4 regions of the Bradyrhizobium sp. UFLA06-06 genome follow, and region 1 is predicted to be linked to each of the others. Evidence: predicted binding sites of a transcription regulator. Region 1 holds the regulator's gene; each other region holds the start of a gene.
What was found. Region 1 encodes HrcA, which represses chaperone genes, less so after heat shock. Its sites were predicted from a motif close to GTTAGCACTCNCNNNNNGNGAGTGCTAAC; they were not measured.

Region 2: a site for HrcA is predicted at 2,329-2,357, ahead of IF803_RS07710 (co-chaperone GroES). Genes of this name have one in related genera too.
Region 3: a site for HrcA is predicted at 2,697-2,725, ahead of groES (co-chaperone GroES). Genes of this name have one in related genera too.
Region 4: a site for HrcA is predicted at 3,618-3,646, ahead of IF803_RS37145 (co-chaperone GroES). Genes of this name have one in related genera too.

The regions. Positions count from the first base shown of each region.
Region 1 covers NZ_JADFUD010000101.1:9,968-18,621, forward strand. The annotation lists gene gshB (glutathione synthase) at 1-360, opposite strand, end outside; gene IF803_RS40330 (YraN family protein) at 386-772, opposite strand; gene rsmI (16S rRNA (cytidine(1402)-2'-O)-methyltransferase) at 759-1,712, opposite strand; gene IF803_RS40340 (penicillin-binding protein activator) at 2,035-3,249, shown strand; gene hemW (radical SAM family heme chaperone HemW) at 3,325-4,482, opposite strand; gene rdgB (RdgB/HAM1 family non-canonical purine NTP pyrophosphatase) at 4,469-5,104, opposite strand; gene rph (ribonuclease PH) at 5,116-5,829, opposite strand; gene hrcA (heat-inducible transcriptional repressor HrcA) at 6,000-7,088, shown strand; gene grpE (nucleotide exchange factor GrpE) at 7,254-7,859, shown strand; gene IF803_RS40370 (VOC family protein) at 7,899-8,324, opposite strand; gene IF803_RS40375 (AraC family transcriptional regulator) at 8,393-8,654, opposite strand, start outside.
Region 2 covers NZ_JADFUD010000006.1:196,073-201,335, forward strand. The annotation lists gene IF803_RS07700 (DUF2274 domain-containing protein) at 1-59, shown strand, start outside; gene groL (chaperonin GroEL) at 251-1,891, opposite strand; gene IF803_RS07710 (co-chaperone GroES) at 1,982-2,296, opposite strand; gene IF803_RS07715 (hypothetical protein) at 2,588-2,884, shown strand; gene IF803_RS07720 (FAD-binding oxidoreductase) at 3,353-4,951, shown strand.
Region 3 covers NZ_JADFUD010000033.1:37,783-46,436, forward strand. The annotation lists gene IF803_RS25795 (phasin family protein) at 1-239, opposite strand, end outside; gene groL (chaperonin GroEL) at 639-2,279, opposite strand; gene groES (co-chaperone GroES) at 2,349-2,663, opposite strand; gene IF803_RS25810 (hypothetical protein) at 2,955-3,245, shown strand; partial or broken gene IF803_RS25815 (oxygenase MpaB family protein) at 3,318-4,263, opposite strand; partial or broken gene IF803_RS25820 (DUF932 domain-containing protein) at 4,645-5,055, opposite strand; gene IF803_RS25825 (acyl-CoA dehydrogenase family protein) at 6,092-7,681, opposite strand; partial or broken gene IF803_RS25830 (sigma 54-interacting transcriptional regulator) at 7,984-8,070, opposite strand; gene IF803_RS25835 (transposase) at 8,382-8,654, shown strand, end outside.
Region 4 covers NZ_JADFUD010000076.1:8,903-17,556, reverse strand. The annotation lists gene IF803_RS37180 (hypothetical protein) at 1-57, shown strand, start outside; gene IF803_RS37175 (trehalose-6-phosphate synthase) at 158-388, opposite strand; gene IF803_RS37170 (alpha,alpha-trehalose-phosphate synthase (UDP-forming)) at 306-1,523, opposite strand; gene IF803_RS37165 (hypothetical protein) at 1,785-2,033, opposite strand; gene IF803_RS37160 (hypothetical protein) at 2,243-2,518, shown strand; partial or broken gene IF803_RS37155 (IS701 family transposase) at 2,547-2,884, opposite strand; gene IF803_RS37150 (hypothetical protein) at 3,072-3,341, shown strand; gene IF803_RS37145 (co-chaperone GroES) at 3,686-4,003, shown strand; gene groL (chaperonin GroEL) at 4,146-5,786, shown strand; gene IF803_RS37135 (exopolysaccharide biosynthesis protein) at 5,941-6,288, opposite strand; gene IF803_RS37130 (DUF3309 family protein) at 6,393-6,557, opposite strand; gene IF803_RS37125 (hypothetical protein) at 6,794-7,147, opposite strand; gene IF803_RS37120 (transglutaminase family protein) at 8,112-8,654, opposite strand, start outside.

The DNA of each region.
Region 1 (8,654 bases):
GCGTACGCTGGCCGGGTCGTTGACGACCAGCGTCTTCGGATGGATGCGCTCGAGCAAATGGGTCGAAGTGATGTAGGCGAGGTCGAACGGTGGATCCTGCCGCAGCAGCACGACGTCGAAGCCGTTGAGCGCCTCGCGCTTCGCCTCGCCCAGCGTGAAGTGATCGCCGACCTCGTCGCGCACGGTGAGGGGCTGCACCGGCGCTATCAGCTCCTCGCCGCGCAGCGACAGCTTGTCGGGCGTGTAGTAGGAAATGCCGTGGCCGCGCTTCTGCGCCTCGAGCAGCAGCGCAAAGGTCGAATCGCCGCGGATGTTGATGCGCGCGATGGGATCCATCTGGACGGCGATCTTCAATTTCATAAGCGTGTCCCGCGAGGTCTTGAGGTTAATTAGGGCTGGCGTCGAATGCCGCTAACAGATGGCGCGGCAGGCTCTTCGGCGCAATCAGCACGGCGTCGAATCTGAGATCAAATTCGGCATGTTCGGGATGCGCCATCAGCCAGGCCTGGGCGGCATTGATGATGCGCAGCTGCTGCCGCGGCGTCACCGCATAGGCGGCGTCGTCGAGGCTGGCACGGGCCTTGACCTCGACGAAGGCCAGCAAATTGCGCCGGCGCACCACCAGGTCGATCTCGCCAAAGGGGGTGCGAAAGCGTCGTGCCAGGATGCGATAGCCCTTGGCGATCAGAAGCGCTGCGGCGCGGCTCTCCGCCGAGATGCCGGTCCGGAACGCCGCGACCCGCTCCGGCGAGGCGCTGTCAGTCTTCGCCATTGCCGTCCCCGGTGGTCTTCGCAAGCTCGAGGGCGCGGGCATAGACCTCGCGGCGCGGCCGGCCCGACAGCTCGACCGCATGGGCGACCGCATCCTTGACGCTGCCGCGGGCGAGCTGCGCCCGCAGCAGATCGTCGAGCGTATCCTGGTCCATCACCCCGGCATCATCGGCCGGCGGTCCGATGACCAGCACGAACTCGCCGCGCGTTTCCAGCGCGTCCGCGCTTGCCGCCAGCTCGGCGACCGGCGCGCGCGTGATCTCCTCGTGCAGCTTGGTCAGCTCGCGGCAGATCGCGGCATCGCGTCCGGCCATGATCGCGGCGAGATCGCGCAGCGTGTCCTGTACGCGGTTGCCCGATTCGAACATCACGAGCGTCGAATCGACCCTCGCGAGCTCGTTGAGCCGGGCGCGGCGCGCGTGCTCCTTCGCGGGCAAAAATCCCTCGAAGAAAAACCGGTCAGTCGGCAATGCCGCGACCGACAGCGCCGTCAGCACCGACGATGGCCCCGGCACCGCGATGACCGCATGCCCGGCGGCGCAGACGTCGCGCACCAGCTTGAAGCCGGGATCGGAGATCAGCGGCGTGCCGGCGTCGGAAACCAGCGCGATCGCGGCGCCCTGCGCCAGCCGCTCCAGGATTTTGGGCCGGGCCTGGGCCGCGTTGTGCTCGTGGTAGAGCGCGAGCTCGGCGGCGATCGCATAACGCTCGGTCAGCCGGCGCGTGATCCTTGTGTCCTCGCAGGCGATGACGTCGACACCGGCCAGCGTCTCCAGCGCGCGAAGGGTGATGTCGGCGAGATTTCCGATCGGGGTCGCGACCAGATGGAGCCCGGGTGCCGCCCTTGGCGCGGCCAATTGCTGGCCGCCGATCGAAAAGGTTCTGGCCGCAGCGCCTGTCGTGGCATCCGAACTCTGGAGGGAACTGGCTTTTGCGCGCATAATGCCAATCTAGAGCGTTTTCGAGCGAAGTGGGTACCGGTTCACGTGAAGAAAACGCGTCAAACCGAGAATCTAGAGCCCCGTTCCGATTCAATCGGAACGGGATAAGCTCTAGAGGGATGGCGGCGCTAGCGCCATATCCGCAAACGGCGGCGACGGAACGCTGCCTGACGGGGGAAATGGAGGCCGCGGCAAGGGCGCCGCGGGGCCATAATCCTTTTGTTTTAGTTAACTATTCGCCGAGAATATGCCTGAATCCACCCGCCTCATCAGAGCTGGATGGAGTCCTGGCTGATCACGGTCGGCCAAGAGAAGAGAGACGATGGAAGGCCCGCATCACCGCAAGTCCCCGCCGTCGGGCACCACCCGGCGGACCGCGCTCGGCCTCCTCGTGGGCGCGCCGCTGCTGACGGCCTGTTCCGGCGTGCAGCAAAGCTTGAGCCAGTTTTCCAGCCCGCTCGGCGGCAACCAGGAAGGCGGTCCTGCCGGGCCGCAGCAGCAGCCGCAGGCGGTCGGCACCGGGCAGGTCAAGATCGGGCTGATCCTGCCGCTGTCGGCGTCCGGCAATGCCGGGCTTGCCGCCCAGTCGATGCGGAACGCGGCCGAAATGGCGCTGGCGGAATTTCAGAACCCGAACATCCAGCTCCTGATCAAGGACGATGGCGGCAGCGCGCAGGGCGCATCGCAGGGTGCCCAGCAGGCGCTGTCCGAAGGCGCCGAGATCATTCTGGGACCGCTGTTCGCAGGCTCGGTGCCGGCCGTCGCGCAACTGACGCGGCCGCGCGGAACCTCGGTGATCGCATTCTCCACCGATTCGAGCGTGGCCGGGCGCGGCGTCTATCTGCTGAGCTTCCTGCCGGAGTCCGACATCAATCGCATCGTCGACTACTCGGCGGGGATCGGAAAGCGTTCGTTCGCCGCGATGGTGCCTGATAACGCCTATGGCAACGTGGTCGAGGCCGCGTTCAAGCAGGCGGTCGGCCGCAAGAACGGCCGCGTCGTCGCATTCGAGAAATATGGCGCCGATCGCGCGACGCCGGCGCGAACCGTGGCGCAGGCGCTCGGCCAGGCCGATGCGCTGCTGATCGCCGACGATGGTGATTCGGTCGTCGCGACCGCCGATGCCTTGACCGCGGCGGGCGCCAATCTGCGCAACATCCAGCTGCTCGGCACCGGGCTGTGGGACAATCCGCGGGTGTTCGCGAGCCCCGTCTTGCAGGGCGGCCTCTACGCCGCGCCCGATCCGTCCGGCTTCCGCAGCTTCGCCGGCCGCTACCGCAGCAAATATGGCGGCGAGCCGGTGCGCACTGCAACGCTTGCCTATGATGCGGTGGCGCTGATGGCGGCGCTCGCGCGCACGCAAGGCGCGCAGCGCTTTGCGCCGGAGACGCTGACCAATCCATCCGGCTTCGCCGGTATCGATGGTCTGTTCCGCTTCCGCTCCGACGGCACCAATGAGCGCGGCCTTGCGGTCATGAAGGTGGCCTCAGGCGGCAGTACGCCGGTCGCAGGCTCGCCGAAGAGTTTTGGCGCTTAATTTCGTCAGGCGGTCAAGCTGCCTTGTCGAGCGCCGGCACCCGCCAGCTACTTTGCATGGGGTTGTTTTCGATATTTAGGCCGCGAGATCCGCGACGACGGCGTCGAGCACCGGGAATCCCGACTTGGTCACGCGCAGCCGTCCGTCGGCATCGACGGCGATCGCGCCTTCCTCGCGCAGCATCGCGATCCGGTGCGGATCGAGCTGGCGGCCGGAGAGTTTCGCATAGCGCTTGGGATCGATCCCCTCGGCGAGCCGCAGCCCCATCAAGAGAAACTCGTCGGCGCGTTCTTCGCTGTTGAGGCTGTCATCGCTGACGACGCCGTGACCGCGCTCCTCGACGTTCAACAGCCATGCCTCGGGGCGCCGCTCGGTTGCGGTCGCGTGCCTGACGCCATCGATGTCGAGCCTTCCATGTGCGCCGGGGCCGATGCCGGCATATTCCTCACCGCGCCAGTAGACGAGGTTGTGCTTGCACTCGGCGCCGGCACGGGCGTGGTTGGAGATCTCGTAGGCCGGCAATCCCTCGCGGGCGCAGACCTCCTGCGTCACGTCGTAGAGGGCGCGCGCGGTCGCTTCGTCCGGCGTCTGCAATTTGCCGGCGGCATGCAGCCCGAAGAACGGCGTGCCTTCCTCGATCGTGAGCTGATAGAGCGACAGATGCTCGGCCGCTTCCGAGATCGCCTGCTTCAGTTCATCGGCCCACATCCGCGGCGTCTGGTCGGGGCGGGCATAGATCAGATCGAACGAGTAACGGTCGAATGCAGAGCGCGCGATCGCGACCGCGTCGAGCGCCTCGCGCGCGGTGTGCAGGCGGCCCAGTGCCTTCAGCGAGGCGTCATCCAGCGCCTGCACGCCGAGCGAGACGCGGTTGACGCCGGCAGCGCGATAGCCGCGAAAGCGCGTCGCCTCGACGCTGGTCGGATTGGCCTCGAGCGTGACCTCGACATCGCGCGCCACCGTCCAGTGCTTGCCGATCGCATCGAGCACGGCACCGACGGTCTGCGGCTGCATCAACGAAGGCGTGCCGCCGCCGAGGAAGATCGAGGACACCTGTCGCCCCGGCACGCGCGCGGCCGTCGTCTCGATCTCGCGGGCGAACGCGCGCACGAAGCGCTCCTCGTCGACCGGCGCATGCCGCACGTGGCTGTTGAAATCACAATACGGGCATTTCGACAGGCAGAATGGCCAGTGCACGTAGACGCCGAAGGCTGCTCGGTCAGCGTGGCTCAAGGCAGATCTCCGCGAGCTTCACGAAGGCGCGGGCGCGATGCGACAGGCCGAGCCCGAGCGGCGGCAGGCCGTGCTTCTCGATGCTGGTCATCTCGCCGAAGGTCCGTGTGTAGCCGTCGGGCAGGAACGCCGGATCATAGCCGAATCCGGCGGTGCCGCGCGGCGGCCAGACCAGGGTTCCATCGGCGCGGGCCTCGACCTCCTCGAGGTGATCGTCGGGCCAGGCCACGCACAACGCCGAGACGAAGTGGGCCTTGCGCCGGTCCGGTGCGGTGGCGCCGCGTTCCTGCAGCAGCCGCTCGATCCGCGTCATCGCCGCCATGAAATCCTTGCCCTCGCCGGCCCAGCGCGCCGAGTAGATCCCGGGCGCGCCGTCGAGCGCGTCGACCACGATGCCGGAATCGTCGGCGAAGGCGGGCAGTCCGGTCGCCTTCGCTGCCGCGATCGCCTTGATCGCCGCGTTGGCACGAAAACTGTCGCCGGTCTCCTCGGGCTCGGCGAGGTCGAGCTCGCCCGCCGACACCACCTCCACGCCGTGCGGCGCCAGCAGTTCCCGCATCTCGGCAAGCTTGCCGGGATTATGGGTGGCGATGACGAGCCTTCCGGTGATTCGGCGGTGCATGGCCAATCTGACTACGCCACCGCGATCTTTTGCAAGTCGACCAGACGCGCGACACCTTTGCGCGCCAGCGCCATCAGCGCCAGGAATTCGCCTTCCGAGAACGGCGTCTTCTCGGCGGTGCCCTGCACCTCGATGATCCGGCCGTCACCGGTCATGACGAAATTGGCGTCGGTGTCGGCTTCGGAATCCTCGGCATAGTCGAGGTCGAGCACCGGCGTGCCCTGGTAGATGCCGCAGGAGATCGCCGCCACATTGTCGCGCAACACATTGGTCTTCAGCATGTTGCGGGTCTTCATCCAGTTGATGCAGTCGGCCAGCGCCACCCAGGCACCGGTGATCGAGGCGGTGCGGGTGCCGCCGTCGGCCTGGATGACGTCGCAATCGACCGTAATCTGGCGCTCGCCGAGCGCCTCGAGATCGACGGCCGCGCGCAGCGAGCGGCCGATCAGCCGCTGAATCTCGACCGTCCGGCCGCCCTGCTTGCCGGCCGAGGCCTCGCGGCGGGTGCGTTCCAGGGTGGCACGCGGCAGCATGCCGTATTCGGCGGTGACCCAGCCGCGGCCCTGGCCCTTCAGCCACGGCGGCAACCGCTCTTCCAGCGTGGCGGTCACCAGCACATGGGTGTCGCCGAACCTCACCATGCAGGAACCCTCGGCATATTTGACGACGCCGCGTTCCAGCGACACGGGACGCAGTTCATCGGGTGCACGGCGGCTTGGCCGCATGAAATCCTCCAGAAATCCGAGAAAATTGGCTGGCCGTGCTTGTAGGAGGGGGAAGGGGCAGCGGCAAGGGTTTTCGGCCCCGGCTGGGTCCTGTACGACGGGGCCGAATGCATGCTTGTCATCGGCCCCTCGGATCGACAAATTATGCAGTAATTGTGAGGGACTGGAGTGTGACTCACCACGATCCGATTGGCCTGATCGCGCCGCATGCCGGGCTCGCCCAGCTCAACGAGCGTTCGCGCGACATTTTTCGTCAAATCGTCGAAAGCTATCTCGCGACCGGCGAGCCGGTCGGTTCGCGCAACATTTCGCGCCTGATCGCATTACCGCTGTCGCCGGCCTCGGTCCGCAATGTGATGTCGGATCTCGAGCAGCTCGGCCTGATCTATGCGCCGCACACCTCCGCCGGCCGGTTACCGACCGAACTCGGGCTGCGCTTCTTCGTCGACGCGCTGATGCAGGTCGGCGACCTCACCGAGGCCGAGCGCCAATCGATCCAGACCCAGCTTGCGGCCGTCGGCCGCGCGCAATCCGTCGAGGCCGCGCTTGGCGAAGCCCTGACGCGGCTGTCGGGGCTGACCCGCGCCGCGGCGGTGGTGCTGACGCAAAAGTCGAATGCGCGGCTGAAGCACATCGAGTTCGTGCGGTTGGAGCCGGAGAAGGCGCTGGTCGTGCTGGTCGGCGAAGACGGCCAGGTCGAAAACCGCGTGCTGGCGCTGCCGCCGGGTGTTCCATCCTCGGCCCTGACCGAGGCGACCAACTTCCTCAATGCGCGGATTCGCGGCCGGACGCTGGCTGAAGCGCGGCTCGAGCTCGAGACGGCATTGACGCAAAACCGCGCCGAGCTCGATCAGCTCACGCAAAAGGTGGTCGCGGCGGGCATCGCGAGCTGGTCCGGCGGCGAGAACGAGGACCGCCAGCTGATCGTGCGCGGTCACGCCAATCTGCTCGAGGACCTGCATGCGCTTGACGATCTCGAGCGCATCAAGTCGCTGTTCGACGATCTCGAAACCAAGCGCGGCGTGATCGATCTGCTCGGCCGCGCCGAACGCGGCGAGGGCGTGCGGATCTTCATCGGCTCGGAGAACAAGCTGTTCTCGCTGTCGGGTTCCTCGACCATCATCGCGCCCTACGGCGACGCCCAGGGCCGGATCGTGGGCGTCCTCGGCGTGATCGGACCGACGCGGCTGAACTACGCGCGGGTGATCCCGACCGTCGATTATGCGGCGCGCATCGTCAGCAAGATGCTGGGCGGCTGACCGGAGGGCGATTTCGCTTTCATTTGACGGGTTTTCTTCACCCAAGCCGGAGATCCCAGTTCCCGAGACCGGTATGTTGCGCTTGATTTTCGCCGCCCAAAGCACGATATCCCGGCAAGCAATCCCCAAGATTTGAACCGACGCGAGTTTTCGAGAAGGCAAGCCATGACCGATCCGAACCGGGCCAATGACAACACCGAGAATTCGGCGCCGACGGGTGAGCCCGTGGTCTCGAAGCCCTACATCATGCCTGACGAGCCCGAGGCCGGATCGGCCGAGGCGCTGACCAAGGAACTCGCCGAGGCGCGCGACCGCACGCTGCGCACGCTGGCCGAGATGGAGAATCTCCGCCAGCGCACCCGCCGCGAGGTCGCCGACGCCAAGACCTACGGCATCACCGGCTTTGCCCGCGACGTGCTCGATATCGCCGACAACCTGCAGCGCGCGCTCGATGCGGTGCCGGCCGAGACCAAGGAAGCCGCCGATCCCGGCCTGAAGGCGCTGATCGAAGGCGTCGAGCTGACCGAACGTTCGCTGCTCAACGCGCTAGAGAAGAACGGCGTCAAGAAGTTCGACCCGATCGGCGAGAAGTTCGATCCGAACTTCCAGCAGGCGATGTTCGAGGTGCCTGATCCGTCGGTGCCGTCGGGCACCGTGGTGCAGGTCGTGCAGGCCGGTTACATGATCGGCGAGCGCATCCTGCGTCCGGCCCTGGTCGGCGTCTCCAAGGGCGGCGCCAAGGCCGCCCCGACCGCCGACATCACTGCCTGATCTCGGCTGCCTGTTTGTGAGCTCGCGGATTGCGCGGGCTCACGGTCGCGGCTTTTCGTGTGCCTTCGGCCAATAGGTGCCGAAGCTCCAGAGATTTCCTTCCGGATCGCGGCAGGCGAAGTCGCGGCTGCCATAGTCGGTGTCTCGCAGTTCCATCTCGATCCTTGCGCCGGCAGCCTTGACCTTCGCGTGCAGCGCGTCGGGATCGTCGACGGCGATATAGATCGAGTCCGTGCGACGGTTGTCGAGGTCGCCGACCAGCCGGCCATATGCGTCGTCACGGCTCTGGCCCAGCATCAGCATCGAGGATCCATAGGCGAGCTCGGCGTGATGGATCACGCCGCCATCGCGGTAGACGACGTGTTCGGTGAACCCAAGCACCGTCGTGAGCCAATTGGTCATCGCCTCGGCGTCCTTGCAGCGCAGGGTCGGATAGATGCGGGGCGGTTCGATGTCGTGCGTCATGGTCGCTCACCTCCTTGGCTGACGGCGCCATCCTGCACGAGGCAACGCGGCCTCGGCTTGAAGGTTTGTTACCAGTCCGCCAGCCCATCGCCGGCGTGAACCAGCCGGCGGTCGGTCAGCGCCTGGCGGCGCGCCCAGGCGGTTGGCGGTTCGCCCGCGAACTCGACGAACTCGCGGGCGAGATGGGCCTGATCGGCATAGCCGCTTTCCGCCGCGATCCCCGCCCAGCCAAGCGCGGCGCCGCTTTGTGCCAGCCGGCTCGCCCGGTGAAACCGCATCATGCGCGCCAGCGATTTGGGGGCGAGGCCGAGCTCGGACCGAAACCGGCCG
Region 2 (5,263 bases), on a different contig from region 1:
AATCGAGCCGACTGGACTGCTTGCAGGGCTTGCGTGAACCGGCGAACGACTCGGCCTGAGGGTTTAGGTCGTCCTTGCGAGAGTAGTCAGAGCTGAGGCTCCGCCGGAGCCCGCGTCTCCGCTTGATTCAACCCCTGCTGATGGGTCACCTCCGCGCAGCTGTTGTAGTCGAGTCGGACCCGTAGCTAACGCGGAAAGGCCCGGCAGCGATGCCGGGCCTTTTTTTCTCTTGAGCGCTGAACGGTTGGGCTCAGAAGTCCATGCCACCCATCCCGCCGCCTGGGGGCATCGCGGGACCGCCGGCGTTCTTCTTCGGCAGCTCGGCGACCATCGCTTCCGTGGTGATCAGGAGCGCGGCAACCGAGGCAGCGTTCTGGATCGCGGTACGGACGACCTTGGTCGGGTCGATGATGCCCTTGCTGACGAGATTGACGTACTCACCGGTCTGACTGTCGAAGCCGAACGCGTACTGATCCTTCTCCAGGATCTTGCCGACGATGACGGAACCATCCTCGCCCGCGTTGATCGCGATCTGGCGAGCCGGAGCCGACAGCGCCTTGCGCACGATCTCGACGCCGGTCTTCTGGTCGTCGTTCTTGGTGCGGATGCCCTTGAGATGTTCGGAGGCCCGGAGCAGGGCGACGCCGCCGCCCGGCAGGATGCCTTCCTCGACAGCCGCGCGGGTCGCGTGCATCGCGTCATCAACGCGATCCTTGCGCTCCTTCACCTCGACCTCGGTCGCGCCGCCGACGCGGATCACCGCGACGCCGCCTGCGAGCTTGGCGAGACGCTCCTGCAGCTTCTCACGGTCGTAGTCCGAGGTGGTCTCCTCGATCTGCGCCTTGATCTGGGCAACGCGAGCGTCGATGTCGGCCTTCTTGCCGGCGCCGTTGACGATCGTGGTGTTCTCCTTGTCGATCATCACCTTCTTGGCGCGACCGAGCATCTGCAGCGTGACGTTCTCGAGCTTGATACCGAGGTCTTCCGAGATGGCCTGGCCGCCGGTCAGGATCGCGATGTCCTGCAGCATGGCCTTGCGGCGATCGCCGAAGCCCGGAGCCTTGACGGCCGCGACCTTCAGGCCGCCACGCAGGCGGTTGACGACGAGGGTGGCGAGGGCTTCACCTTCGACGTCTTCGGCGACGATGACCAGCGGCTTGCCGGTCTGCACCACGGCCTCGAGCAGCGGCAGCAGCTCGTTCAGCGAGGAGAGCTTCTTCTCGTATATCAAGATGTAGGCGTCGTCCATCTCAGCGCGCATCTTGTCGGCGTTGGTGACGAAGTAGGGCGAGATGTAACCGCGGTCGAACTGCATGCCCTCGACGACGTCGAGCTCGGTCTCGAGCGACTTGGCTTCCTCGACCGTGATCACGCCCTCGTTGCCGACCTTCTTCATGGCGTCGGCGAGGAACTTGCCGATCTCGGCATCGCCGTTGGCCGAAATGGTGCCGACCTGGGCGATCTCCTCGTTCGAAGTGACCTTCTTCGAGTTCTTCTGGAGGTCCGCAACGACGGCTTCGACCGCGAGGTCGATACCGCGCTTCAGATCCATCGGGTTCATGCCGGCGGCGACCGATTTAGCGCCTTCACGGACGATCGCGGCAGCCAGCACGGTCGCGGTGGTGGTGCCGTCGCCGGCAGCATCCGCCGCCTTCGACGCCACTTCGCGCACCATCTGGGCGCCCATGTTCTCGAACTTGTCCTCAAGCTCGATCTCCTTAGCGACGGCAACGCCGTCCTTGGTGATGCGGGGCGCGCCGAACGACTTCTCGAGGACGACGTTGCGGCCCTTCGGGCCGAGGGTGACCTTCACCGCATTGGCAAGGATGTCCACGCCGCGTAGCATGCGATCGCGGGCATCGACACCTAGTTTGACCTCTTTAGCTGACATGTTTGTCCTCCCTGAATTGAAATTCGTCTCTCACCTGCGAGGCAGCATCGGCAGGCGCTCCTCAGAGGTGAGCGTTTGCGGCGGTCAGCGTTAGGCCGCCTTCCTGGAGCCGGCCACGTTGGTGAGAACGCCCATGACGTCGCTCTCCTTCATGATCAGAAGCTCCTGGCCGTCGATCTTGACCTCGGTGCCGGACCACTTGCTGAACAGGACCCGGTCGCCTACCTTGAGGTCAATCGGGATCAGCTTGCCAGCTTCGTCGCGACCACCGGGACCGACGGCGATCACTTCCCCCTGGGAGGGCTTTTCCTTGGCAGTATCCGGAATGATGACGCCGCCAGCGGTCTTCTCTTCGGCGTCGATGCGCTTGACCACGACGCGGTCGTGAAGCGGACGGAATTTCATGCGATCCTCCTTGGCTTTTTGATTATTGCTGGGTTGGCAGTCGCAATGAGCGAGTGCTCACCGGTCCTCACATAAGTCCGTGACACTCCGGCGCAAGGGGACCCACGTCGCCTGTTGGTCTTGGTGTCGAACCGCGCCCCTCACTTTGACTACGGCTGTTCGCGGGAGATCGGACGTGGTTGCGGGCATACCAAATCGACGCGAGTGACCCGACGCGGAAGTCGGTCCTAGTACAACGCCGGCTCAATATGCTTTGATGCGCGGGTTAGGACTGAGATAGATGGGTGGCTGATGTACATGTTCATTCGAAAGTACACCAACGTTCGCTCGGTTGCTGACGCTGCTCGCCGCGCCAAAAGTGGCATCGGTCAGATCCTAAGGGAATCGCACGGATTCAGATCCTATTACGTATTGGATGGGGGCGATGGCGTCGGTGTAGCTGTGATGATATTCGAGGACCGCGAAAGCGCCAATGCCGCGAACGATAAAGTTCTGGATTTCGTTCAAGCAAGCCTGCATGACCTTAATCTTGGAGACCCTGAAATCATTGCCGGGGAAATTTTGGTGAAAATAGAATCTGATGCGTAAGTCTTCCGCGCGTCGGTTGTCGCGGGAGGATCGTGCGCGGCGGTGCTGACGGACAATGTATCCGATTGCATCATCGCGGCTGCGTTGGCCGCATCCCAATCCGCTAACGAGCTCGAGGTCGCTTTCGGAGACCAAATACGTATCTCCCGAACCAGACGGGGTATTCCATTGGTCTGTGTAGTCTATCGCAATTCAGCATGCCAAGCTCTCTCAAGGTGTCGCACGACGTCCACCCGCGCGGAAGGCGGACTGACATGTGGTCGCACCCCATGCGGGTAAGACTGAGTCGGGTGCGGTGGCCGCTGCGGCGCCGTTTGCTGAAGGAACTGTCCCGCCGCCGCCGTCTTTCATACTCCTTCTCGAAAGCGTATTGTTTCGATCAAACGAGCTCACTCTGCAGCGCGGTCGTTCAGAGTATCTTGTTCTTCGATTCAAGAAGCTCTCAGCAACGAAACGCGGGGAACGCTCATGACCGGCGCAAGGCTGAAACATTACGGCTGGGGACGGGAAGGCGAAGGCATGAGCGCGGAAGAGCGGGCGTTTGTCCTCGGCCGCTACCATGCCAAGTTTGGCGCCCGCGAATTCGACACGGTAACTGTTCCCGGCCTTGAAGAGCTATCCTTGCGGGAGCCGCGCGTGGTGCTGCCAGCTTCGCTCACGCCGTTCTGCACGACCGAACGCTACGACCGCGCCGCGCACACTTACGGCAAGTCCTATCCGGATTACGTCAGGGCCATGCTCGGCGATTACGGTTGCGCGCCCGATATCGTGGCCTATCCACGCAACGAGACGGAGATATCGGCTGTCATGGACTGGGCGGGGTCCGTCGGTGCTTCGCTGACGCCGTTCGGGGGCGGATCCAGCGTGTGCGGTGGCGTCGAGCCGCTGGCCGATGGCATCAAGCACAAGGCGGCCGTCACGTTAGACCTGCGCAATCTCTCCAAGGTCGTCGAAGTCGATCCGGTCTCGCGCGCCGCATTGATCGACGCCGGCACCTATGGGCCATCGCTGGAAAACCAGCTCAAGCCGCACGGCGTCACGCTGCGGCATTTTCCGCAGAGCTTTGAGTATTCGACCTTGGGCGGTTGGATCGCGACACGATCGGGCGGCCACTTCGCCAGTCTCTACACCCATATCGACGATTTCGTTGAAAGCCTGCGTGTCGTGACGCCGGTTGGCGTCGTGGAGACGCGCCGGCTTCCCGGCTCGGGCGCGGGGCCGAGCCCCGACCGCATGTTCATTGGCTCGGAAGGAATCTTAGGCGTGATCTCGCGCGCATGGATGCGATTGCAGCCGCGTCCAAAATTCCGCGCCGGCACATCGGTTCGCTTTCCCACTTTCTTCGATGCCGCGCGCTCGGTGCGTGCGGTGGCACAAGCCGGCCTCTATCCCTCCAATTGCCGCATCCTGGATCCGCAGGAGGCGTTCAACACCGGTGCGTCCGACGGCAGCTCCGCCATCATGGTGCTTGCATTCGAATCGGGCGATCATTCCCTGGACGCCTGGTTCAAGCGTGCGCTCGAATGCTGCGCCGACCACCGCGGGACACCGGAGCCCGCAGAGGCCGGCGACGCGCATCTCGAAGGCGCGGCAGGCATCTGGCGCAACGCGTTCATTCGCATGCCCTATGCGCGCGAATTCTTGGCGCCCGTTGCTATCATCAACGATACGTTCGAGACCGCCATCACCTGGGATCGGTTCGAAAGCTTTCACGATCAGGTCAAGGCGGGAACAGAACAGGCGATTCTGCAAGCGACCGGAGTGAAGGGTGAAGTTACCTGTCGCTTCACCCACGTCTACCCGGACGGGCCAGCGCCCTACTTCTCCTTCCACGCACGCGGTCGGCACGGTGCGCTGCTCGCGCAGTGGAAGGCCATCAAAGACGCGGCGAGCGACGTGCTAATCGCGGCAGGCGGCACCATCACGCATCACCATGCCGTCGGCCGCGATCACCGACCCTGGTACGACCGGCAGCGGCCACAGCTTTTTGCCGCCGCGTTGCGGGCCGCCAAGCGCGAACTGGATCCCCACGGCATGCTCAACCCGGGTGTCCTGATCGATCCTTAGGCGGGTGCCGTTGACGCGGGTGTGGTGACCTCAGGATCTACTTGGACGAGAGAGTTGGAAGGCAATTTTGATCGCCGTGCTAGGCGTGGATATTTTCGCCGAAGCGTGGCTCAAACGCTCGGTCCGTGGTTCGCTAAGGCCCGCAGTCTGTCGGCCTCACGCTGGCGCGTAGTCAGCGCCACGACTGCGCCAGTTGTGGCGAGGACCTGAATCGTGGCGACCCATCAGGAGTCGTTTGCGCGGGTCGGTTTCATCGGCAAGGAGATATCCGCATTGCATTGCTTGGCGCCTATAGCGGACATACCAGCCAGT
Region 3 (8,654 bases), on a different contig from region 1:
TCGAACGCGAAGGCGGTATTGGCGTGAGAGATTTCGAGCACCTTGAGCCCGTAATCGGTCGCGACGCCCGCATTGCGCGAGTACGTTTCGCTCAACGCCTCGGTCATCTGTTCAGAGGCTGTGCGCGCGCGAGCAAAGCTCTCCACAGCTAGATCGCCGACCACTCCGGGCAATGCGATCTTCGGGAAACCCAACAACGGCATTCCGAGGATGTTCGTGCCGTTCACCGTGACTTTCATTTCACTTTCACTCAAGGCGCAGTCCCCTTCTCGCGCGAAAGGATCGCTCGCAACGCTTGCATGCGTCACGACAGCGCTGACGCTCCGTGTTAGATTCTGAGTTTTGGGTGAGCTTCGATCCCGCCCCGACACTATTCTGCGGGACGAAGGCGCCACTGTCGGTTCGGTTTGCGACTCTCGCGGAGAATTTCTTGAAATTGTCAAATCAAGCCAACGTATATTTATGGAGAGTGTTGTGCATAACGTGCGTGCTGTGAGCAGCGGAAGGCTCCTGTATCGGCGTGAGGTTGTGCGAAGTATCATCGGCATTGGCTGCGCTACCAGGCAGTTTGCGCGCAAACAAAAACCCTGGCATCGCTGCCGGGGTTTTGCATTTCTTGGATCGCTTGAGCGCGGACTTTAGAAGTCCATGCCGCCCATACCGCCGCCCGGAGGCATCGCGGGGCCGCCGGCGTTCTTCTTCGGCAGTTCGGCAACCATCGCTTCCGTGGTGATCAGGAGCGCGGCAACCGAGGCGGCGTTCTGGATCGCGGTGCGTACGACCTTGGTCGGATCGATGATGCCCTTGCTGACGAGATTGACGTACTCGCCGGTCTGACTGTCGAAGCCGAACGCGTACTGATCCTTCTCCAAGATCTTGCCGACGATGACGGAACCATCCTCGCCCGCGTTGATCGCGATTTGGCGGGCCGGAGCCGACAGCGCCTTGCGCACGATCTCGACGCCGGTCTTCTGGTCGTCGTTCTTGGTGCGGATGCCCTTGAGGTGCTCGGAGGCCCGGAGCAGGGCGACCCCACCGCCCGGCAGGATGCCTTCCTCGACGGCCGCGCGGGTCGCGTGCATCGCGTCATCAACGCGATCCTTGCGCTCCTTCACCTCGACCTCGGTCGCGCCGCCGACGCGGATCACCGCGACACCGCCTGCGAGCTTGGCAAGACGCTCATGCAGCTTCTCACGGTCGTAGTCCGAGGTGGTCTCCTCGATCTGCGCCTTGATCTGGGCAACGCGGGCGTCGATGTCGGCCTTCTTGCCACTTCCGTTGACGATCGTGGTGTTCTCCTTGTCGATCATCACCTTCTTGGCGCGACCGAGCATCTGCAGCGTGACGTTCTCGAGCTTGATGCCGAGGTCTTCCGAGATCGCCTGGCCGCCGGTCAGGATCGCGATGTCCTGCAGCATGGCCTTGCGGCGATCGCCGAAGCCCGGAGCCTTGACGGCTGCGACCTTCAGACCACCGCGGAGACGGTTCACGACCAGCGTGGCCAAAGCCTCGCCTTCGACGTCTTCAGCGACGATGACGAGAGGCTTGCCAGTCTGCACCACGGCCTCGAGCAGCGGCAGCAGCTCGTTCAGCGAGGAGAGCTTCTTCTCGTTGATGAGGATGTAGGCGTCGTCCATCTCAGCGCGCATCTTGTCGGCGTTGGTGACGAAGTAGGGCGAGATGTAGCCGCGGTCGAACTGCATGCCCTCGACGACGTCGAGCTCGGTCTCGAGCGACTTGGCTTCCTCGACCGTGATCACCCCCTCGTTGCCGACCTTCTTCATGGCGTCAGCGAGGAACTTGCCGATCTCGGCATCGCCGTTGGCGGAAATGGTCCCGACCTGGGCGATTTCCTCGTTCGAGGTCACCTTCTTGGAGTTTTTTTCTAGATCCGAGACGACGGCCTCGACTGCGAGATCGATACCGCGCTTCAGGTCCATCGGGTTCATGCCGGCGGCAACCGATTTAGCGCCTTCACGGACGATCGCCGCAGCCAGCACGGTCGCCGTGGTGGTGCCGTCGCCGGCAGCATCCGCCGCCTTCGACGCCACCTCCCGCACCATCTGGGCGCCCATGTTCTCGAACTTGTCCTCGAGCTCGATCTCCTTGGCGACCGCAACGCCGTCCTTGGTGATGCGGGGCGCGCCGAACGACTTCTCGAGCACCACGTTGCGGCCCTTCGGACCGAGGGTGACCTTCACCGCATTGGCAAGGATGTCCACGCCACGCAGCATGCGATCGCGGGCATCGACGCCCAGTTTGACCTCTTTAGCTGACATATTTTCCTCCTTGAATTGAGATTCGTCTCTCACCTGCGAGGCAGGGATGAGCGTTTGCGGCGGTCAGCGTTAGGCCGCCTTCTTGGAGCCGGCGACGCCGGTGAGAACACCCATGATGTCGCTCTCTTTCATGATCAGAAGCTCCTCGCCGTCGATCTTGACCTCGGTGCCCGACCACTTGCCGAACAGGACGCGGTCGCCGACCTTGACGTCGATGGGGATCAGCTTGCCGGCTTCATCGCGGCCGCCCGGGCCAACGGCGATGACTTCGCCCTGCGAGGGCTTTTCCTTGGCACTGTCCGGAATGATGATGCCGCCAGCAGTCTTCTCTTCGGCGTCGATACGCTTGACCACGACGCGGTCGTGAAGCGGACGGAATTTCATGCGATCCTCCTTGGCTTTTGTGATTATTGTTGGATTGGCAGTCGCAATAAGCGAGTGCTCACCGCTTCTCACATAAGTCTGTGACACTCCGGCGCAAGAGCTTGGACCATGTCGCCTGTTCGCCCTTGGTGTCTGAACCGTGCCCCTCACTTTGCCGGGGCTGTTTTGGGCAGGATCGGACGTGGCTGCGGGCATACTAAATCGACGCACCAACGCGGAAGTAGGTCCTAGCCCAGAACAGGCCCAATATGCTTTGATGCGCCGGTTGGGACTGAGACGCATGGGTGGCTGATGTACATCTTCATTCGAAAGTACACCAAGGTTCGTTCGGTTGCGGATGCTGCTCGCCGCGCCAAAAGCGGCATTGGTCAGATCCTAAGGGAATCGCACGGATTCAGATCTTATTACGTATTGGATGGGGGCGATGGCGTCGGTGTCGCTGTGATGATATTCGAGGACCGCGAAAGCGCCAATGCTGCGAACGATAAAGTTCTGGATTTCGTTCAAGCAAGCCTGCATGACCTTAATCTTGGAGACCCCGAAATCATCGCCGGGGAAGTTTTGGTGAAGGTAGATGCGTAAGTCTTTCGCGTGTCGGTTGTCGCGGGAGGACCAAAAGGGTCGCCGCTACGTCGGCGGCTGTCCCGGACTGCTTCACCTGTTCCAGCGCTCTTCCAACCTAGGGCGTCCTATCCATGCCCTGTTCAGGCACCGGGTTGTCCAGCCCAGCTGCGGCGTTCCCTGCAGTCGCGCTTGAGCTTCCTGGTAGGGGCCGACGTAGCGAAGCTGGGTCGGTATTTTGGATGCGACGTATTCGTGCAAGGGCACGTTCTGCGGCCTTCCTATCGCACTCGTCAAAGGCAAATCCGAAGCCGGTGCGCAATCGGTCCGGCAGCAGCTCGGCACTCAGGGTTTGATACCAGCGCGGCGGCCGCAACCATGGTCGCCCGCCGGCGAAGATCTGTCGGGCCACCTCGCGCGCGGCCGTGCTGACGGACAATGTATCCGATTGCATCACCGCCGCGGTGTAGGCGGCGAACGCGTCCCAATCCGCCGGCAAGTCGCTCGACGTCAGCCCGAACAATGCCCCAAACAGCCGGCTCTCGGCCCAATAGCGCTCGCGCTCTTCGACCGTGAACGGAGGCAGGATCAGGTCGTGGACGGCCAGAGCAGTGTCGACGAGGGTCGCGTGGACCCAGCGCAACGCTGCGACCTCGTTGGCGCGGTAGGGCGAGCCGCTCTCGAACGGACCGATTGCTTCGGGCAGGCGGCCGACGATCATGGTATGGCGGTGGTGCAGGTGCCGGGCAGCGGTAAGGGCCGCATCGAGCGAGCCGAACACCATCGTAAACACTACGTCAAAGGTTCGATGGAAGCGACCGATCGGATCCGCGAAGGTTCGCGAGTGCTCGGCCACGGCGGCGGCGACCCAGGGATGCGCCAGCTGAAGCAGCAAGGCACGACCGGCGCCCAAAAAGGTGATGGCTTCTCGGTCGATCCGCCAGGTCATCGACCCGGGACCAAAAATGCCCTCGACCGGTCCGGCGGCCCGAGCCCGGACGAAATCAAGAGCGAGCTCAAGGTCGCTTTCGGAGACCAAATGCGCACCTTCCGAAGCAGACGGGGGCATTCCACTGGTCCGTGCAGTCTATCGCAATTCAGCAAGCCATAGCTCTCTCAACCTTGTCGCATGATGTCCACCCGCGCGGAATACGGCGGCCTGACATTTGGTCGAATCCCGTGCGGGTAAGACTGAGCCGGATGCGGCGGCTGCTACGGCACCGTTTGCTGAAGAAACTGCCCCGCCGCCGCCGTCTTTCATACTTCCTCTCGAAAGCTTATTGTTTCGGTCGAACGAGCTCACTTGGCAGCGCTGTCGTTCAGAGTATCTTATTCTGCGATTCAAGAACTCCCGAAACGAAACGCGAGGAACGCTCATGACCGTTGCTGGTTAAAACATTACCGCGCGCTCGAGAGCGTTTTTGATCTGCTCGACGCGATTGGCGGTCAGGCCGTATAGCAGGTTGATTGCTGCGAGTGTCGCGGGAAGCTGCCGCAGGTAAGTGGCCGGCGCGCCAACTTGGCTTGCAAGCTGGCCGAAGCTCCAGTGGGTCGGGACGAGCGGCGTGTCCGAGCCGGGCAGCATCAAGGCCAGGGGCTCAGGATCAGTACCGCTCGCCTCGACATGGATGAGCGCGCTGTCGACCACGCGCGTCCGGCTGCGGTCCGGGCAATCGCGCATCGTGCAGGCCAATTCGTTGAGTGACAGATAACTCATCCGCCGGACGACAGAACCACTCCGAGGACACCCGACCAACGCGCTCGCCGCGGCTCACATCCACCCTGTAACCGAAACTGGGGGGCGGCTGGCATCAACAATCTGCGTATTCATGGGAGCAATCTCCATGACGGGCGCCGGAAGACTCTTCTCCGACCCTCAACCCGTCACGGCCAAGGCCGCTCCCCTCTGCCTCCCTGTATCGTCGGTCGGCAACGCCAACGCCCAAAACGTGCGACCAAGACGCGCGACCAAGGCCTTCGAGCAAGACCCGCGACGGCGACTCACGATATCCGCCGCGCCGGAGTTTCCGTCAGGAATGGAAGCCGAAGGGTGAAAACCCGGCGCAAGCCGGGATTTCAGCGCCAGCCGACAGCCCGGTCCTGCAGGGAGACGGCAATAAAATCAGCCAACGCTTGACAAGACATTTAACCGGCATCGTAGAAGGCGGCTTGATAAAGCTCCTCGACTTCGTGACTTCGTCTGGCGTCAACTGGGAGAATTCGTTGCCGCGGGCGCGCTTTGACAGTCGCCCTTTATTCTGTTGCGAGAATCCAAGCAGTCTGGTGAGGGGCCGCTGCGCCATGCGATCATGTTTTCGACGCCCGAGCGGAATGAATTGAAGCTCTGCAAGAACCGGGCTTTACTCGGAAGATCCTGGTCGATGGAAGCGGCATGGCGGAGGACGAGGGGCTCTCGTTTCGAATCTGAACTGACAGCTAGCTTATATTCCGGAGCGATACGGCGGGCCGCTGATGAAGCCCGCGAATTCTTGCTGAAGTATGGCCGCGAGTATTTAGCGCTAGATGTTAACTATCGAGCCGCAAAATTCTGTGAGCGCAAAAATTGTTGGCCGTAGCTTTTCCGAAGAGACCTACTTCCGGATTCTAGGCTGCCCGGTGTCGGCCGAAATGGCTCCATCATTAGCGTAACGCATGGTTTGAATCTCAAAATGGTCTCGCCTCTCGCGCGAATTTCCTCTGTTCCTAGGCTCTTCGCCGCCGCCTTCGGGGAGACAGGCGGTCTTGACCCGCCCGATCACTGGTTTGTTGGCGTGGCAAGCGCTTGCTGAGGATCGAGCGTGAATCGGCGTGCTCGCAATGCCGGCGACCATAGGATCGACCTCCTCGCTCCGCTTGCTAGCGAGACATTAGACATACTGCTCCAATTTGAGGTAATCGTCTGTGAGGACAGGTGAGCGGATGGAAGAAGCTGCGTCTTGAAGAAAGGCATTCAGAGTCCGACTGGCGCGAATGCGGCCTTCGAAACATGGGCGCGCCGGCGCGCGAGAGCGAAGAGCTGCGAATTCCGAACTGATCAGGTCAGGGGCGGCTGCGGCACAATCTGAGGCGGAGGAGCAACCAGCAGATATGACGGCTTGTGCCAGTCCTAGTGTGGCGAGCCAGCCCGCATAGATTAGCACCGCACCGTCTGTCTCGCTGAGCCCAGAGAGTTCCTTAATTGCAGCAGCATGGACTGGCGCCGCACCAAGAGACAGAAAAAGATCGGCTATTTCGTCACGTGTGGCTCTAGAGAGAAGGCAGCGGCCGAGATGTGATAGGAGCGTCTCGGTCGGACCTTCGAAGATACGGAGAATGCGGGCATCTCGATAGATTTTAGCGACAGGCGTTCCCTCATCGTATCCACGGCCACCCAGCAGTTGGACACATTGATCAGCGACGAGGCCGCACCACTCCGACGATAAAACCTTCGTTGCCGATGCAAGGTGGACGTTAGGCGCGCCCTGCGCTGAGACAAGTCGGCAGGAAGCATACAGCATTGCCTTCACTACTTCGCGCCGGAGTACCATCTGCCCAAATAACTGCTCGATATAGCTATTCTCAATCATGCGCAGCTTACCTAGTCGACGATGGCTCGCATAAGAGGCTGCAACCTGGATAGCGCGCTCAAGGGCTCCAAGACCCATTGCCGCCACACCGATACGCCCGCGGTTCATGCTAGATGATGCTGCTCCCCAGCCGTCTTGATCGCGAGAGAGCACGTAAGCGCTCGGCACCTCGACATCTTGGAACTCCAGAGTATTTTGGATAATGCCACGCAAACCCAGTGTGCGATGCTCGTGGGTGACCTTTAGACCCGGAGCCTGCCTATCAACTAATACACCAACGAGCCGACCTTTCGCATCTGGACCAGAGGCTCGGGCAAAGCAAACGATCCAGCGAGCCCAGTCAGCGAGGCCAATCCAGATTTTGCGGCCAGTGATGCGAACTCTATCTCCGTGTATAAAAGCCGATGCCTCTATATGCCGCGGGGCAGAGCCAGCTCCAGGCTCCGTCAAAGCGAAAGCGCAAAGGTCGCCGCGTGTTGCACCCCACATGACCTGCCTTTGTTCAGGGACGTGCGGCGCCGCTTCGATGCAGGGCAAGGCCAGGAAGTTATGGATGACGAGGGTAGAGGCAGCCGAGATATCAAAGGATGCGGTGGCGGAGATGAGGTCGATTGCCTCTTGCAAGGGAAGAGCTAATCCGCCGTGCTCTACTTGTGTAGTGAGGCCGAACAGTCCATGCCTTGCAAATATGCTGTGTAGGGTGGGAGGAAATGCCCGACGGTCATCCGCATCTGCGAAATTCAACTGACTCAGGTCATCGATTAAACTGGAATATAGGTTAGGTGCAGCACCTTCAGCTGTACGTTCCTGCGATTCCCCGAATAGCGGGTAAAATTGAGTGTACATAGCCATTAAGCCATAATGAGTGAATGCGCTCTTCGTGCCAATCATCCCCGTGGCTAGCTCGATTACACGTTGGTATATTGCGATGCGGGCTATATAAACGCATGCCTCAGATCGGGATTTTTCGCGAGCGCTACGCTGACATCACGTCGAGCTATCGTGGGGGCATGACGCCTCCACTTCCGTGTCCAAAGAGAACAGTTCAACCGGGAAACGTCGACAATCAACTCACCGAAATCTTGCGCAATGGGCGCTTGCTCTGTTGGCCTTGGCGGTCGAGGCCGAGGTTGCGGACTTTCTCGGCAAGCATGCCGATTGTCCCGCGCTGCCGCCGACGCGCTACAATTCCTGCTCCTGATCACCCGCAGCAGCGTCGCCTGGAATGAGCCGGAGATCTCTCCGATTTCATCTAGAAACAGCGTCCCCCCTTGCCGGAGAGCAAACCATCCGACTACCTAACTCATCCCAGTACCACGAACTGACCATTCCGCCCTTCGAGCAGCGAGGTTGGGTTAGACTTGCCTCAGTGGCTTGTATCGCAGGGGCACACGTTAGACTGGTCCCAGTGCTCGAAGGGCAGGTACGCCGCAGATCAGCGAGCCGCCGAGCAAGGCGGTCTAGGCGTCTGGGTAGGTTCGTTCGCGGCACCGTGGCTCTATCGCGACTGCGTCCGGGCAGGTGGTAAGCAGTGAACCTCCTTCGAATTGATGGACACCTGTAGTAGGCTCGAAGAGCCAGGAGGTGTCGGATGGAAGGACGTCAACGTCGGTCGTTTAAGGACGACTACAAGCGGCAAGCGGTTGACCTCGTAGCGTCGAGCGGGCGCTCGATCGGATCTGTGGCCAAGGAGCTTGGCCTGCGCGATTCCGTGCTACGGCGGTGGGTGGAGCAGCGAGAGGCCCGGCTGGAGCCGACGGCAGCGACGCGGCGCCCCACAACGCAGGCGTCGCTGCCGTCGGCGGACCACGCGGCAGAGATCGCGCGTTTGCAGCGAGAGAACGAGCGGCTGCGCATGGAGCGC
Region 4 (8,654 bases), on a different contig from region 1:
GATCAAGCGGATGCAGGTAGTCCCGTCACCCGTGGATCATTTCCGCCCCGGAGATGATTTCGAAGTAACACCTTATCGGCGGACTGGGCGGCCTCGTTGACGAACGAGATTATCGCGACCTGCTGCACCGATGCCACGTCCCGAACGACATCCACAGTTAGCTGCTGAGTGCCCCGAGGAAACTCTCGCGCCACGCCGCAATGCTATTGCGGCGTAGTACCACCATCATGGCCCGCCAACGATCGCATCGCTCCCCAAGTGGCATCCCCAGCGCTGTCTGCAATGCTTCGGCGACGGCGTCGGGGTCATACGGGTTGGCGATCACGGCAGTGTCGAGTTCGTAGGCCGCGCCGGCAAAAGGGCGAGAGAACGAGCACGCCAGGGTCATCGGGGTTCTGTGCAGCGACATACTCCTTGGCAACCAGGTTCATTCCGTCGCGCAACGGAGTGACAAGAGCGACGCGGCTGAGCCGAAAGAAGCCAGCGAGCGAACGCTGCGAGAAGCTCCTGTTCAAATACTGGATCGGCGCCCAATCGAGTTCCGCGTAGCGACCGGCCACGTCGCCCGCCAGCGCACCAAGCCTCTGTCGCAACGCACGGTATTCAGGAACGTCGCTGCGCGTTGCGGTGGCGATCTGCAGCAAGCGGACGTGGTTGCGGTATGCGGGATAGCCCTCGAGAAAGGCGGCGAACGCTTTGAACCGGTGCTCGAGACCCTTACTGTAATCCAGCCGGTCCACCCCAATGATGAGCTTGCGCCCCCGGAGACTCTCCTGCAGCCGGCGGGCCGTTCGGGATTTCACAGCGCGACTAGCCATTTCGGCGATCGCTTCAGTATCGATACCAATCGGGAAGGCGCCGGCGCGCAGAACCCGATCGAAAGCGTGAACGTGGCCATCGGACGAAATCGTGCCTCCTGCACGGCGAAGGATGGCGTCATGGAAGGCGGTCAAATCCTCCACCGTCTGGAAGCCGACGAGATCGTAAGCGCACAGTGATTTCAGCAGGTCGCCGTAGTGAGGAAGGGTCGCCAGCACCCCCAAAGACGGAAACGGCGTATGCAAGAAAAACCCGATCCGCTGTGTGGCGCGGGCGCGGCGAAGTTCCTCGGCCATCGGGATCAGATGGTAGTCATGCACCCAGACGAGGTCACTCGGGCTGAGCAGGGGCGCGAGGGCGTCGGCGAGCACGGCGTTCACCCGTCGATAGGCGGCCAAGTCCCGGCGGGTAAAGTTCATGAGGTCAAGGCGATAGTGGAATAAGGGCCACAGTGCCGCGTTGGAGAAGCCGCTGTAGTAGCCGTCATGGTCCGCGCGGGTAAGATCGACGGTAGCGTACGTCACTCCCTCGGTCTCAAAAACGTTCGGCTCTTTTGTTGTTTCTCCAAGCTTGCCACTCCACCCGAACCATAAGCCTCCAGCCTGATGCAGAGCGTCGACGAGGCCGGTCACGAGCCCGCCGCTGCGCTGCGCAGCTTCTGCCGGCAAGGCGACACGGTTGGAGACGATGACCAAGCGGCTCAAGCGGGTTCCCTCCGCACTGTCAGGGTTGCGTCGAGCCGAGCCGCCAAAAGATCTCGGCGAACACGGCAACGCAATGATCGGCGGTGACATCCGCCGGAGCCCACATTCGCTCGGTCCTCGCGCGAAAATCCACAATTCCTTCTACCGGAACTGACGGTCCCGTCATCAGGCAATCTGGGCGGGCGTTACCTGTAAAACATATAGATCTTCCCGCAGTAAATATAGGATACTCTGCCGACGATCTGGATTGTTGGGCGCTGTCTAAAGCTGATCTTCGCCAGGATTTCGACGGCAGACGCCCCGGGTGTGCCTCTCGATCTCAGCCAGTGCGGCGTCGAGCGAGGCGTGCGGCCCTTGCTGTATGCCGGCCATAGTTTCCGATGCGTGGCCCTCCGGATGGATCATGAACTGACGTGGAGCGCTTGCCGTGATGCGCCCCATCGAGCGGCCGAGCAGGTCCGTCAGCTGCCAAACCGTGCCTCCCTCTGCCGGTGTAACGATCACATCCATGGTGAGCCTTGAGTCTGTACGCCGCGCGAACAAACCGCTGCAATAACCGATGGGCGAACTACCGAGTTCCGCGGCCGCGGCATTCTCGGTACTGGAAGGATTGGCGCTTCGGATCGCCCCGCGATCGAGCGAATGGCGCTTAATGCCGATATATGCGACTATATAGAATGGTCAAAAAGAAAGGTCGAAGGCCAAGGTCGGGAGAAGAAATGGCAACCGCTCTCGACCGTTGGGACGAGGAAGGCGGAGCGCAGGAGTTGGCGTGGCCTTTACCCTATGAAGCCAGCGATTTGCGCGATGTGGAGCGCAGAGTCCTGGAATGTCTGGGTGCCGCCCTTGTCAGCGAATGGAATGATCTGCCTACTGACGTCCAGCGCAGGCTCTTCGAGCACGCGGCCTCGGGCAAATCGCACGACGCCACCGTGTTGAAGACGCGGATCGCCCGTTTCCTGCATGATCATAAAGGTGCTTCGGGTGGGCGTTAACACGACTTTGGCAGATTTGTTCACGCCTTGCTCTTCGCTGACCTGTGTTCTGCAGTACCCGTATCGCGGATCTGATGGCTGAAGAATGAGAGCGACGATGGCGGGACGCGCGGCTGGCAGGTTGGGCTGAGGTGGTGGCCGTCGTTTCATTTTTGCGCCCCGTCTTGGCAATGCGGAAGTGCTGCAAGAAGGCGTAAGCAACCATCGTCATAAGAGCGTGACGATGAAGACCGTGCCAGAACCGTCCCATCGCGCCATGACGGTTGTAGCCGACCGCTGCAAGTCTATCTCGGCTGGTAGATTTGCGAGATAGCATTTCTTCTCTCCGAGTCGCGATGCTTGCCGATCGCCAACTCGCATTTTTTCACTTGGCATCAGCAAGCATTTCGTCCGCCGGCATCTATAACAAATCCGCGATGTGTATTGCCTTGTGTTTGGTGACTTCGCAGCCATCTCATGATAAAGAGTTAGCTAATCTCGGCACAAAGAGCACTGTAAACGGATTGCTTCACTATCGCGCCGATGCAAAGCCGTTTCTGAAGGATAGCCGATCATGACCATGCGCTCCCGACGCGAAACGGTCACCTTCAAGCATCCCTTCCGGATCAAGGGCGTCGACCGCCTCTTGCCTCCGGGTGCCTACGAGGTCATCACCGATGAGGAGATGATCGAAGGATTGTCGTTCGAGGCGTTTCGCCGGGTTGCCACTATGATCACGGTGCCGGCGGCGCCGCCGCGCACTTCAACGGTGGAGAGGATTTCCATCGACCCGGTCGATTTGGCTGACGCTCAGCGCATTGATGCCGACGCGCCTCGTGAGTGACGCACCACTCGATCTCGACAAGCACCGCTGAATGGCTGCACAAGAAGCGACCGACGTCCGGCGCATTCTGGCGCACGTCGAGAACAACGCAATGCCCCTGCGCGATGGGAAGCTTTCTTAAATCTGATGATGCGGCGTCCAACGACTTTCGCACCACACAGCTGGCCTTCACCGGATCCTTAGCCGCCGCGGTCTTGGCAGCTATTTCGTGTTGCTCTGAGCAGAATATCGTTTCGGGACGGTCTTGTACGTCCCCTTGCGGCGGCTTATGTGCTGATTAGCACTCGCTGGCCACGACTGCCATTTCGTCCAAAGCAACAACAACAAGAAAACAGGAGGACAGCATGAAATTCCGTCCGCTTCACGACCGCGTTGTGGTCAAGCGCATTGAGGCCGAAGACAAAACCGCTGGTGGCATCATCATTCCGGACACTGCCAAGGAAAAACCTTCGCAGGGCGAGATCACGGCGGTTGGCCCAGGCGGCCGAGATGAATCCGGCAAACTGATTCCCATCGATCTCAAGGTTGGCGACCGCGTCCTGTTCGGCAAGTGGTCAGGCACCGAGGTCAAGCTCGATGGTCAGGAACTACTGATCATGAAGGAAAGCGACATTATGGGCGTTCTCACTGAGCTGCCCGCCGCCAAGAAGAAGGTCGCATAGACGCCAGCCAATTTTCCTTATCCTGAGCCGTCCCTGCAGCCCGCGTCTCGAAGGACGAGGCCTGCAAATTCAAGTCCCGCCACTTAAGGGCTCGTCCAGTCGCACGGTCCTTGGATCTGACCAGTTGAAAACGGAGATCATTATGTCGGCCAAAGAAGTTAAGTTCGGCGTCGACGCCCGCGACAGGATGTTGCGCGGTGTTGAAATTCTCAACAATGCGGTTAAGGTCACGCTGGGGCCCAAGGGCCGGAACGTCGTGCTCGACAAGTCGTTCGGCGCTCCCCGCATCACCAAGGACGGCGTCACCGTCGCCAAGGAGATCGAGCTTGAGGACAAGTTCGAGAACATGGGCGCGCAGATGGTGCGAGAAGTTGCCTCCAAATCGGCAGATGCAGCTGGCGATGGCACCACCACCGCGACCGTGCTCGCGGCTGCGATCGTCCGTGAAGGCGCGAAGGCGGTTGCCGCCGGTATGAACCCGATGGACCTGAAGCGCGGTATCGACCTCGCGGTGGAAGCCGGGGTCGCCGATCTCGTGAAGAACTCCAAGAAGGTCACCTCGAACGAGGAGATCGCCCAGGTCGGCACCATCTCGGCCAACGGCGACGCGGAGATCGGCAAGTTCCTCTCCGACGCCATGAAGAAGGTCGGCAACGAGGGCGTCATCACGGTTGAAGAAGCCAAGTCGCTCGAGACCGAACTCGAGGTCGTCGAAGGGATGCAATTCGACCGCGGCTACATCTCGCCGTACTTCGTCACCAACGCCGACAAAATGCGCGCCGAAATGGAAGACGCCTACGTCCTCATCCACGAAAAGAAGCTATCTCAGTTGAATGAACTGCTTCCGCTGCTGGAAGCCGTCGTCCAGAGTGGCAAGCCGCTTGTGATTATCGCGGAAGACGTCGAGGGCGAAGCGCTCGCGACCCTGGTCGTGAACCGCCTCCGCGGCGGTCTGAAGGTCGCGGCCGTGAAGGCTCCGGGCTTCGGCGATCGCCGCAAGGCCATGCTGCAGGACATCGCGATCCTGACCGGCGGCCAGGCGATCTCGGAAGATCTGGGCATCAAGCTCGAGAACGTCACGCTCAACATGCTCGGTCGCGCCAAGAAGGTGATGATCGACAAGGAGAACACCACCATCGTCAGCGGCGCCGGTAAGAAGGCCGACATAGAGGCGCGGGTGGCGCAGATCAAGGCGCAGATCGAGGAGACCTCCTCGGACTATGACCGTGAAAAGCTGCAGGAGCGTCTTGCCAAACTCGCGGGCGGCGTCGCGGTGATCCGCGTCGGCGGCGCGACCGAGGTCGAGGTGAAGGAGCGCAAGGATCGCGTTGATGACGCGATGCATGCGACCCGCGCGGCCGTCGAGGAAGGCATCCTGCCGGGCGGCGGCGTCGCCCTGCTGCGTGCTTCCGAGCATCTCAAGGGGCTGCGCACCAAGAACGATGACCAGAAGACCGGCGTCGAGATCGTGCGCAAGGCGCTGTCTGCGCCGGCCCGCCAGATCGCGATCAACGCTGGCGAGGACGGCTCCGTTATCGTCGGCAAGATCCTGGAGAAGGATCAGTATGGCTACGGCTTTGACTCCCAGTCCGGCGAGTACGGCAACCTGGTCACCAAGGGCATCATCGACCCGACCAAGGTCGTTCGTGTGGCGATTCAGAATGCGGCTTCTGTTGCGGCGCTCCTGATCACTACCGAAGCCATGGTGGCCGAATTGCCAAAGAAGAACGCCGGCGGTGGCGGCATGCCTCAAGGTGGCGGCATGGGTGGTATGGATTTTTAAGTCCTACTCGTTCAGAGCTCAACAATAACGAAGGCCCGGCAGAGATGCTTGGGCCTTTTTTGCAGGAATCAGTAAAAAGCGGCCGCCGAGAAGCGTGATGAATTCTCGCCGTTTCACGGATTTCCGTGAGGACGCCTTGTGCAATATCTCAAAATCAGCACTTTGCATTGCAGCCGGGTGGCGGGTGAGAATTGTTACCAAACCAGTCAGGACTCACCCCACCGTTACTGGATTTTGGGAAGTGCATAGCTCCGCCCTGGTTGGTCGCCCCCGTGATTAGACCGAAGACCGCGATCATCTGGGACGCGGGGATCATGAGTAGCAGGCCGGCTACGATCGAGACATCCGGTGCAATAGCGACCACAGCGAGCAGCGGCATAATAGGGCCGAAGGAGCGCTTGTGTAGGCGACCCATCAGCCAGCCCAGGGTAAAGCGATCTTGCCGGTGCCTCGTCGTGCAGCCGCTGCAGCAGGACCGAGGCAGGCACAAACACCCCTTCATCGGCGGGCATTGTCGGCTTCAGCTGGTCGAGCTCGTTGGGACCCGGTACGCGGGGAAAGGATATTTTGGGAGGCGCCCGGTCGACACAGCCGACCCTGCGAGGGTCAGAGCCGACCCAGAAGTAGCAATACGACGAGGATGACCAGGATGGTACCGATGACCCCCATCCCACCGTGGCCATAGCCGTAGCCGTAGCCGCCGAAGCGGCCGCTGAAGCCACCAAGCAGGAAGATGATGAGGAGGATGATGAGGATAAGTCCGATCGACATTGTCCGACTCCTTTGGTGGGACCTTGTGGATATTGGGTCTCAAGTTTTGTCTGTCTTGCGAGTCGTCGACCTCCTGCAAGAGTCCGCAGGCGACCCCGGATAGGAGGGGCCGATGCAGTTGACCGGATCACAAGGGCGCAGCCGCGCCATCGCGATCCAGTGCGCGCTCGAGCGCGTGTTGAGTGGGAATGGTCTGTGACAGAGGTTGCCACGCCCAAACAGCGTCGCTCGTGCCCTCAATACGGGGCGTAGTATTGGCGGCGATAGGGATACGGGCCGCCGTAGTAATCTGGCGCATAGTAGCCCGGCGCGTAGCCTGGCCCGTAGGCTCCGTAGGCCCCGTAGGCGGCGGCTCCAGCCGCGGCACCCAGGATGCCAAGACCAATTGCGGCCCCCGGAGCGCCGTAGTAGCCGCGACCGCGGTAGTGGCGTCGGTAGTAGACTTCTGTCACTGCGGACGACGAAGCCGCTTCTGTCGGAAGAGTCGTGCTCGGCGAGATCGGAGCTGCCCCCGAAGGCAGCACCGAGGCGAGCGTCGCCGCACCGAAGAGTGCGACCGCAATCGCGTATTTCATTGTCTGCTGGTTCATGGTCGTATCCTCTCGAATTTGGAGCATCTCTAGCGGCAAGTCGATTGCGTGCCGCTGGCCGATAAAGAACCTCGACCCAGGGCGCTCGAGGCGCTGGTGGGGGCGGATCCGAGGATTCGTGGTTCTAGCGAACTCGCAGAGCCGCCTTTGTACTCGCGCCGCGACTTAACCGATTACTTGGCGCAAGTTTTGTCCGCCTTCAAAGCCGCTTCTGCCGAGGCCTTTGTCGTGTGAGCGGCGCCGACAACCTTCATGCTGCCGCCGGCAGCAGGCTGGCTCTCGACGATCTGACACTTCATGGTCGCAGTATCCTGAGCCAGGTAGAACGAGGAGGGCGATTGGCCAACGGTTTTGCCAGTCTCCGCCGCGAACGACGGAGAAGCGAATGCGAGAACAGAGACTGTCGCTAATAGAATTCTTTTCATAGTATCCACCAATTCTTATGCGTCCGGAATCGGACAAAGAATGAACAGGGCAAAGCCGACAAGAGTTCCAGCTATCGCCGATTTGTTTGTTTCGTGTGGATTGACGTGGGTCAGCGACAGCCCTGAAAGTCTGTCGACAGGTTATGCCAATCGCCCAATTCCATTCTGCCTAGCGGCGATCCTTCAGCGGGTGTTGCCGTTAGCGGGAATCATTTGGCTATAGCTGCGCTCCTCGCAAACATTCTCTCAATCATCGATGGATGCCGAGAGCAGGGCGGTGAGAAGTATTGTGCCGCAACGCGGCGCGAGCTCATGGTCAAAATTGCTCATTCAAGAAAATTTAACGAAAGGGAATTTGCCATCAGATTAGGACGGCATCACTGATCGCAATGTCACTCTTTGGCCCAAGCCCCACTGACGAGTAGGCGCAACAGGCGATGCCCATCATGAGCGGGCGCCTGAAGTCCCTTCTAGAAAACGTGAGGGCCTTGAAGCTGAACGACTGATCAGAAAGGTTGCCGAAGGTCCAATGCGTCGATCTATGATGTGACAAGAACTTCTACGGACATCCCGGCGAAGGCGCCGATGCTGCCGACGAAGCTGCCGGACACTGGAATCGTCTGCCGGATGTCGCGCGCGACCGCGACTGGGATCAGATTGAGGCCGCCGAGGCTGCGATTCGTCGGGTCGAAAGTGATCCAGCCGGCGCCCGGTACGAAGACCTCGGCCCACGCATGGGTTGATCCCGCATTGCTCGATCCGACGCTCTGTTGCTCTGGATTGTAAAGATAGCCGGAGACGATCCTGGCTCCGAACCCGAGCATGCGTGCTGCTTCGGTAAACAGCATCGCGAAATCCCGGCATGACCCCCAGCCACGATTTAACGTTTCTACCGGCGTTTGGGTACCCTCATCCTCACGGCTCTGGTACCGGACAGCTTCCGAAACGCCGACGCTCAGGTCCTTTAGCAGCGACAGCGTATCAGTCCGACTTCCTCGAACGAACATTTGTGCCCAACTTCGTAGGACCCCCGCCGTGTCCGAGAACTGGGGGAGAGCCAGGGCGCCGAGATCGGTCCAATC